DNA from 2 places in the Salinicola sp. CPA57 genome. Region 1 is predicted to be linked to the other one. Evidence: predicted binding sites of a transcription regulator. Region 1 holds the regulator's gene; the other holds the start of a gene.
What was found. The regulator sigma-54, encoded in region 1, starts transcription at its own class of promoters, with help from an activator protein. The targets are predictions, from matches to a motif close to TGGCACNNNNNTTGCTNT.
Positions count from the first base shown of each region.

Region 2: glnA (glutamate--ammonia ligase) is a predicted target of sigma-54. The motif match lies at 1,701-1,718, and genes of this name have one in related genera.

Region 1 is NZ_PZJR01000012.1:26,251-29,702, forward strand. It holds gene ptsN (PTS IIA-like nitrogen regulatory protein PtsN) at 1-449, opposite strand, end outside; gene raiA (ribosome-associated translation inhibitor RaiA) at 459-767, opposite strand; gene DOM36_RS14790 (RNA polymerase factor sigma-54) at 908-2,341, opposite strand; gene lptB (LPS export ABC transporter ATP-binding protein) at 2,492-3,217, opposite strand; gene lptA (lipopolysaccharide transport periplasmic protein LptA) at 3,370-3,452, opposite strand, start outside.
Region 2 is NZ_PZJR01000017.1:106,908-110,359, reverse strand. It holds gene DOM36_RS18090 (DUF4124 domain-containing protein) at 1-52, opposite strand, end outside; gene glnA (glutamate--ammonia ligase) at 171-1,577, opposite strand; gene DOM36_RS18080 (polysaccharide deacetylase family protein) at 2,135-3,124, shown strand; partial or broken gene DOM36_RS18075 (IS5/IS1182 family transposase) at 3,290-3,379, shown strand.

The DNA of each region.
Region 1 (3,452 bases):
ATGGCCTCGCGCAGGGCCTCGTGCAACGCCTGCTGTGATTCGGCGTGGCGCAGCTGCTGCCTGACGCTGCTCTGATTCATGATGCCGGCGACCTCTGCCAGCAATGAAAGGTGCGTGTCGTCCGCTTCTTCCGGGACCAGCAGCACGAATACCAGATCCACCGGCTCGCCATCGATCGCATCGAAGTCGATGGCATCTTCCAGGCGCATGAATCCCGCGATCGGCACCTTGCAGTGCGGGCTGCGGGCATGGGGAATGGCAACGCCGTTGCCGATCCCCGTGCTGCCCAATCGCTCGCGACCGATCAGGCGGCTGAAGACTTCCTGGCTATCCAGGCTGGGTGTGTTTTGGGCGACGAAGGTGCTGAAGAATTCCAGCAGACGTTTTTTGCTGCCCCCCGTGACCCCGTAAAGGGTGCGTTCGGGGGGCAGGATCTTTTCCAGTGTCATCATCAGGCGTTAACGGGCGCCGGCGCCTTGGGCGCGGGCTTGTGCCTTCTCTTTGTGTTTGACCAGTTGGCGGTCGAGTTTGTCGGCGAGCGAATCGATGGCGGCATACATGTCGGTATCGCTGGCGTCGGCGTGTAGATCGGCGCCGGCGGCATGCAAGGTCCCGGCGGCCTGTTGGCGCTCCTTCTCCACACTCAGGGTAACCTGGACATTGGTGATGTTGTCGTAGTGACGCTCCAAACGAACGAGTTTTTCTCCGACGTAGTCTCGGAGGGCATCGGTCAGGTCGACATGGTGGCCGGTAACGTTCACTTGCATGACACACTCCTGTTGCGGCAGATGGCACTTCTGATTGTAACCCTTTTCAGGGCACTGCAAAGGCATCGTGATGGATCGGGATCGGATTGGCGAGTGCCAATCGATGCGTCTCGCCGAATCGGCGTGACGATAGTATGACGTCAGGACAGGCGTTTGCGTTCACTCGATGAGGGAATGCCCATCGCTTCCCGGTATTTGGCCACGGTGCGCCGGGCGACGCAGATATCGGACTGGGCGAGCAGTTCCACCAGTTTGCTGTCGGATAGTGGTTTCCTGGGGGGCTCTTCGCCGATGAACTTCTTGATCCGGGCGCGGATCGCGGTACTCGAATGGCTGTCGCCGTCACCGCGCTGGCCGCCAACCTGGCTCGAGAAGAAATACTTGAGCTCGAATACGCCGCGCGGGGTGTGGATATACTTTTGCGTCGTGACACGGGAGATCGTCGACTCGTGCATGTCGACGCTGCCGGCGATGTCGGCCAGAATCAGCGGTCTCATCGCTTCTTCTCCGCGATCGAGAAAGTCGATCTGGCGCGCCATGATCTCCCTGCCGACACGCAGCAGCGTATCGTTGCGGCTGGACAGGCTCTTGAGCAACCAGCGGGCCTCCTGCAGATGCTGGCGCAGGAAGGTGTTGTCGTCGCTCTTGTCGGCCCGTTTGATCAGCGCAGCGTAGTCGGGCTGGATACGCAGCCGGGGCAAGGCCTCGGCGTTGAGCTCGATGCGCCAGCCTGCCGGAGAGGGCGTGGCGACGAGATCGGGAATCACGTAATCGTCGCGACGGATATCGAAGCCCTGACCGGGCCGAGGGTCCAGCGTGCGAATCAGTTTGATGACACGGTCGAGCTCGTCGTCCTCGAGTCGCAGGCGTCGTTTGAGCAGCCGTCGATCATCGCCGGCCAGCGCTTCGAGGAATTGTCGCACCAGGCGTTTGGCTTGCGGTAGCAGCGGGGTATCGCCATCCAGCGTGCCCAGCTGTAGCAGCAGACATTCACGCAGATCGCGGGCACCGACACCGGTGGGGTCGAACTGCTGCAGTCGCATCAGCATGTGTTCGAGATCGGCCGTGCTGATGCTGTCGCTGCGCTGGGCGCGGAGACTGATCGTCAGCTCGTCGAGCGAACCGATGAAGTAGCCGTCGTCATTGATCGCGTCGATCAGGCACTCACCCAGCTCCCGCTCGCGGTCATCGAAATCGCCCATCGCCAGTTGCCACAGCAGATGGTCGTGGAGCCCGACGGCGGCGGCGTTGCGATCGAAATCTGGTGCGTCTTCGCTGCCGCTACCGTTGCCCAGCGCGCCGGCGGTAGCGTCCTGGTAGGTGTCGCTCCAGTCGCTGTCGAGCGTCAATTCGTCGGGGATATCGGTGGCCCACTCGTCCTCCTGGGTCTCCGAACTCTCGAGTTCCTCATACGGCTCCTCCAGCTCCAGCATCGGATTGGACTCGAGCGCTTGCTGAATCTCCTGGCAGAGATCGAGCGTCGACAGCTGAAGCAGTTGAATCGCCTGCTGAAGCTGAGGCGTCATGGTCAACTGGGTGCCGACTCTAAGTTGCAGCGAGGGCTTCATGGACATGGAGAAGGGGCGTCACGATCAACGAGAGAAACGTTACGTTACTGGTTGATTTAACGACATGCAACGTTTTATGCAATATACATGCCACCCGTGGCGGGGTGAGTGACTCCAGCCACCGGTGGCATGCCGTACGAGAGCAAGGATGGCGGACTATAAGCGGAATTCGTGACCCAGATAGACGTCGCGAACGCGCTGGTTGTCGAGGATCGCTTCCGGGCGGCCCTCGGCGATGATCTGGCCGTCGCCGACGATATAGGCGTTGTCGCAGATGTCCAGCGTCTCCCGCACGTTGTGATCGGTGATCAGAACGCCGATTTCGCGGTCACGGAGTTGGCGAATGATGCTCTTGATATCGCCGACCGAGATCGGGTCGACACCCGCGAAGGGTTCATCGAGCAGCACGAAGGCCGGCTCCGTGGCCAGCGCGCGCGCGATCTCGACGCGTCGACGCTCGCCACCGGATAGGCTCATCCCGAGATTGTCACGAATATGCTCGATGTGAAAGTCGCCGAGAAGCCGCTCGAGCTGGGCGCGTCGTCCGGCACGATCCAGGTCCTTGCGGGTCTCGAGGATCGCCATGATGTTGTCGGCGACGCTCAGTTTGCGGAAGATCGAGGCTTCCTGCGGCAGATAACCGATCCCGGCCTGAGCGCGGTCGTGCATCGGGGCGCGGCTGAGGTCCCGCTCGTCGATATGGACGCTGCCGGCATCGGCCTTGACCAGGCCGACGATCATGTAGAACGACGTTGTCTTGCCCGCGCCATTGGGGCCGAGGAGCCCAACGATGCTGCCCTGGCGAAGAGTCAGGCTGAAATCATGGACGACGCGACGTCCCTTGTAGCTCTTGGCCAGATTGGTGGCCGTTAGCGTTTTCATGGATACGATCCTTGTGGCAGCGCGACGCAACGTGATCCGGGGCCGGTAGTCATCACCGGTGTCGGTCCCGAATCGGCGCTCAATTCATGGCTGGAACGGTGACTTGGCCGATGGCTCGAGAAGATTGCGCGAACGATTGACTGTCAGGGCGGCTATTGAGACGACGGAGAGGCGTCACGTGGCGTCAACGTCATGCGGACGCGACCGTCACTGTTGCCATCGCTATCCTGGCTGG
Region 2 (3,452 bases), on a different contig from region 1:
CGAACGACAGCGCCGTACCCCAGATCATCCACCCCACCACCCGTGTTTGCATCGTCGCCACTCCTCGCCATTCATCCATCGTCATCGGCCCGGTGACGAAAAAGCCCCACCGAAGTGGGGCTCTGTCAGGCCGCAGGTCAGGGCTTGAACCTTGGACGCTGTGTCGACGCTTAGACGCTGTAGTACAGATCGAACTCGACCGGATGCGTCGCGAGGCGCAGACGCTCGACGTCCTCGTTCTTCAGCGCGATGTAGGCATCGATCATGTCGTCGGTGAACACGCCACCTTCGGTCAGGAAGGCACGATCGGCGTCGAGCGCTTCCAGGGCCTGATCGAGGCTGGTCGCCACGGTCGGGACCTTCTTGCCTTCTTCCGGCGGCAGATCGTACAAATTCTTGTCCATGGCATCGCCAGGATGAATCTTGTTCTTGATCCCGTCGATACCGGCCATCAGCATCGCAGAGAACGCCAGGTACGGGTTGGCAGTCGGGTCGGGGAAACGGGTCTCGACGCGCTTGCCCTTGGGGTTGGAGGTGTACGGAATACGAATGGACGCAGAGCGGTTACGCGCACTGTAGGCCAGCATGACCGGCGCTTCGAAGCCCGGCACCAGACGCTTGTAGGAGTTGGTCGAAGCGTTGGTGAAGGCGTTCAGCGCACGCGCATGCTTGATGATACCGCCAATGTAATACAGTGCCATTTCGGACAGGCCGGCGTACTCGTCGCCCGCGAACTGGTTGGTGCCGTCCTTCCAGAAAGACTGGTGAACGTGCATCCCGGAACCGTTGTCGCCGACCAGTGGCTTGGGCATGAAGGTTGCCGTCTTGCCGTAGGCATGCGCGACGTTGTGGATGACGTACTTCATCTCCTGAACTTCGTCGGCCTTCTTCACCAGCGTGTTGAACTTGACGCCGATTTCGTTCTGACCGGCGTTGGCCACTTCGTGGTGATGCACTTCGACGCTCTGGCCGATCGCCTGCAGCGTGTTGCACATCGCGCTGCGAATGTCGTGGAAGCTGTCGACCGGCGGCACCGGGAAGTAGCCCCCCTTGACGCGCGGACGGTGTGCCAGGTTGCCACCCTCGACCTGACGATCGGTGGACCAGGCGCCCTCTTCGGAGGAGATCTTGTACATGGAGCCTTCGATATCGGTCTTCCAATGCACTTCGTCGAAGATGAAGAACTCGGGTTCCGGACCGAAGAACGCGGTGTCGCCCAGACCGGTGCTGTTCAGATAGGCTTCGGCGCGCTTGGCGATGGAGCGCGGATCACGCTCGTAACCCTGCATGGTCGCCGGCTCGATGATATCGCAGCGCAGAATCAGGGTGGAGTCTTCGGTGAACGGGTCGAGGAATGCGGTTCCGTCTTCCGGGCGCAGAATCATGTCGGACTCGTTGATGCCCTTCCAGCCTTCGATGGAAGAGCCGTCGAACATCTGGCCGTCTTCGAAGAATTCCGTATCGATGGCGCTGGCAGGAATGGTGACGTGCTGCTCCTTGCCCTTGGTATCGGTAAAGCGCAGATCCACCCACTTGACGTCGTGTTCTTCGATGAGGGCGAGGGTTTTCTCAGACATGTCTTCCTCCACTGTGAGCCATGGCTCGATTCGTTGGCGAATATCCAACACCGTTTTTTGGCATGCGTGTTTTGTAGCACGAAGTCGGCGCTCTTGCCCACGCGCACACCGTTTTTACATGGACATGCAGAGAATGTGCCAAAATGAGGCATAGCCACGATCAGATTCATTAACCACATGATGTGACGGAGATTTTTAAACCTTGCCGCGGAATCGAAACTGCTGCACGAGGGGAAATTCGCTGGCCAAGGATGCTTGAAAATTCTCATAGGCATCAATTTGGTGCACTAGACTGATCGTGTGCACCAAAACAACACTTTGCGAGCATTGCCGGAAACTTTGCCGAACATCGTCGGGCAACGGATACTGTTTCAATGCACTCCAACTCGGTGCAGGCTCTGCTTGCAAACGCTTTCAAGGGACCCTTTTACAGGACCCTTTCACGGGACTCGTTCACAGGACTCTTTCAACGGATAGCGACGGATACGCTCGTAACGAATACTATCGACGGACGCCTTGCTTGGTGGCGCTCAATGACTTCAGTAATGGAATGACTCATGCCCAGGCTGGATCGCACACAGGATGTGGTACAGCGCCTACGCGGTCACTGGCGTCTCAGCCTGAGTGAACCGCTGTGGGGGCGAAGCGCGATACTCGCGCTGCGCCGAGTGCTGGATGACGAAGCCGAAGCCCGCCTGCCTCATCGGGCAGACTGGTGCCTGGGCCCGGACAGTTTTCGGCAGCTGCTGGAAAGTCTCAGCGAAAGCGCGCAGATCGTCAGCCTCGAAAGCGTGCTTCAACTGCACCACGATCAACTGCCGAGAGTCGCGCTCACGTTCGACGGCGGCTGGCGCGATACCCTCAGGCAGGTCTCGCCGATACTGGAACGGCTGGCCCTGCCGGCCAATGTCTTTCTCCCCTGTCCGGTCACCCAGCAGGCCTGGAGCACTTGGCACGAAGCGCTGAGCGAATCCCTGTGGCGCGAAGAAACGGCCGACACTGCCCATCGGCGGCTCGCCGAGGCTGGCCTGCCGGCGCCTCCGATCGTCACCGGCCAGCGAGACGAACGCTACAGCCAAGCCATCAGGAACTACATCGATGAGCTCGATCAGTCGGAGTCGGCCGCCACGCTATGCGCTGTTGCGGCTGGCCTGGGTACCGAAACGACGTTCACCGACGAAGCGCTGGATGCGTTCAGCATCCGTCGTCTCGAGCAGGGCGGGCTGTTTCGCTTCGGCAGCCTGATGCCGCCCCGATCGGTACCTCGTGATGCCCGAGCACTGGCTCGACTACGCGAAAGTCGTCACCAGCTTTCGGTTCTATGCCGCCACCCGTTGCCGATCGCCGCCGCTGTCGACGAGTTCCCGGACGACGCCTTGATGCAGCTGGCGGCAAGTGCGGATATCGAGCGCGTGTTGACCCGCCGCGCGGGCTGGCTGGAGCCACCGGTCGATACCGTGCTCCTGCCACGTTTCGTGATTACGCAGCCGATTGCCAACAGTCCCGGCCGGCTGTTCGATTGGCTATTGGGCAACCTGCACCCTTAGGCTCTGTCTGAAAAGCCAGGGTTGCTACGCTGTCCCTGTCACTGAACAGGAGAGAGTCATGGCAGGCCGTTACGAGCTTTCAGACCCGCGTTGACAGATGTTCGAGGATATTCTCCACCATAGACCATGGGGCGTCCGCGACGAGGAAAGCGTCGGTGGAATATTCGTTATGACAAGCTGGCCCGCAGCTTCAGGACCATGGTGACATTGGCCTGCATCGAGCGGTGTATGAGAGCCAACTTTTCAGACAGAAGCCAGGGAGATTTTCCATGGCCACATATAGAGGCAGGCATGCTTTTGCAGATGCGAAGGATTCACCGACCAACCT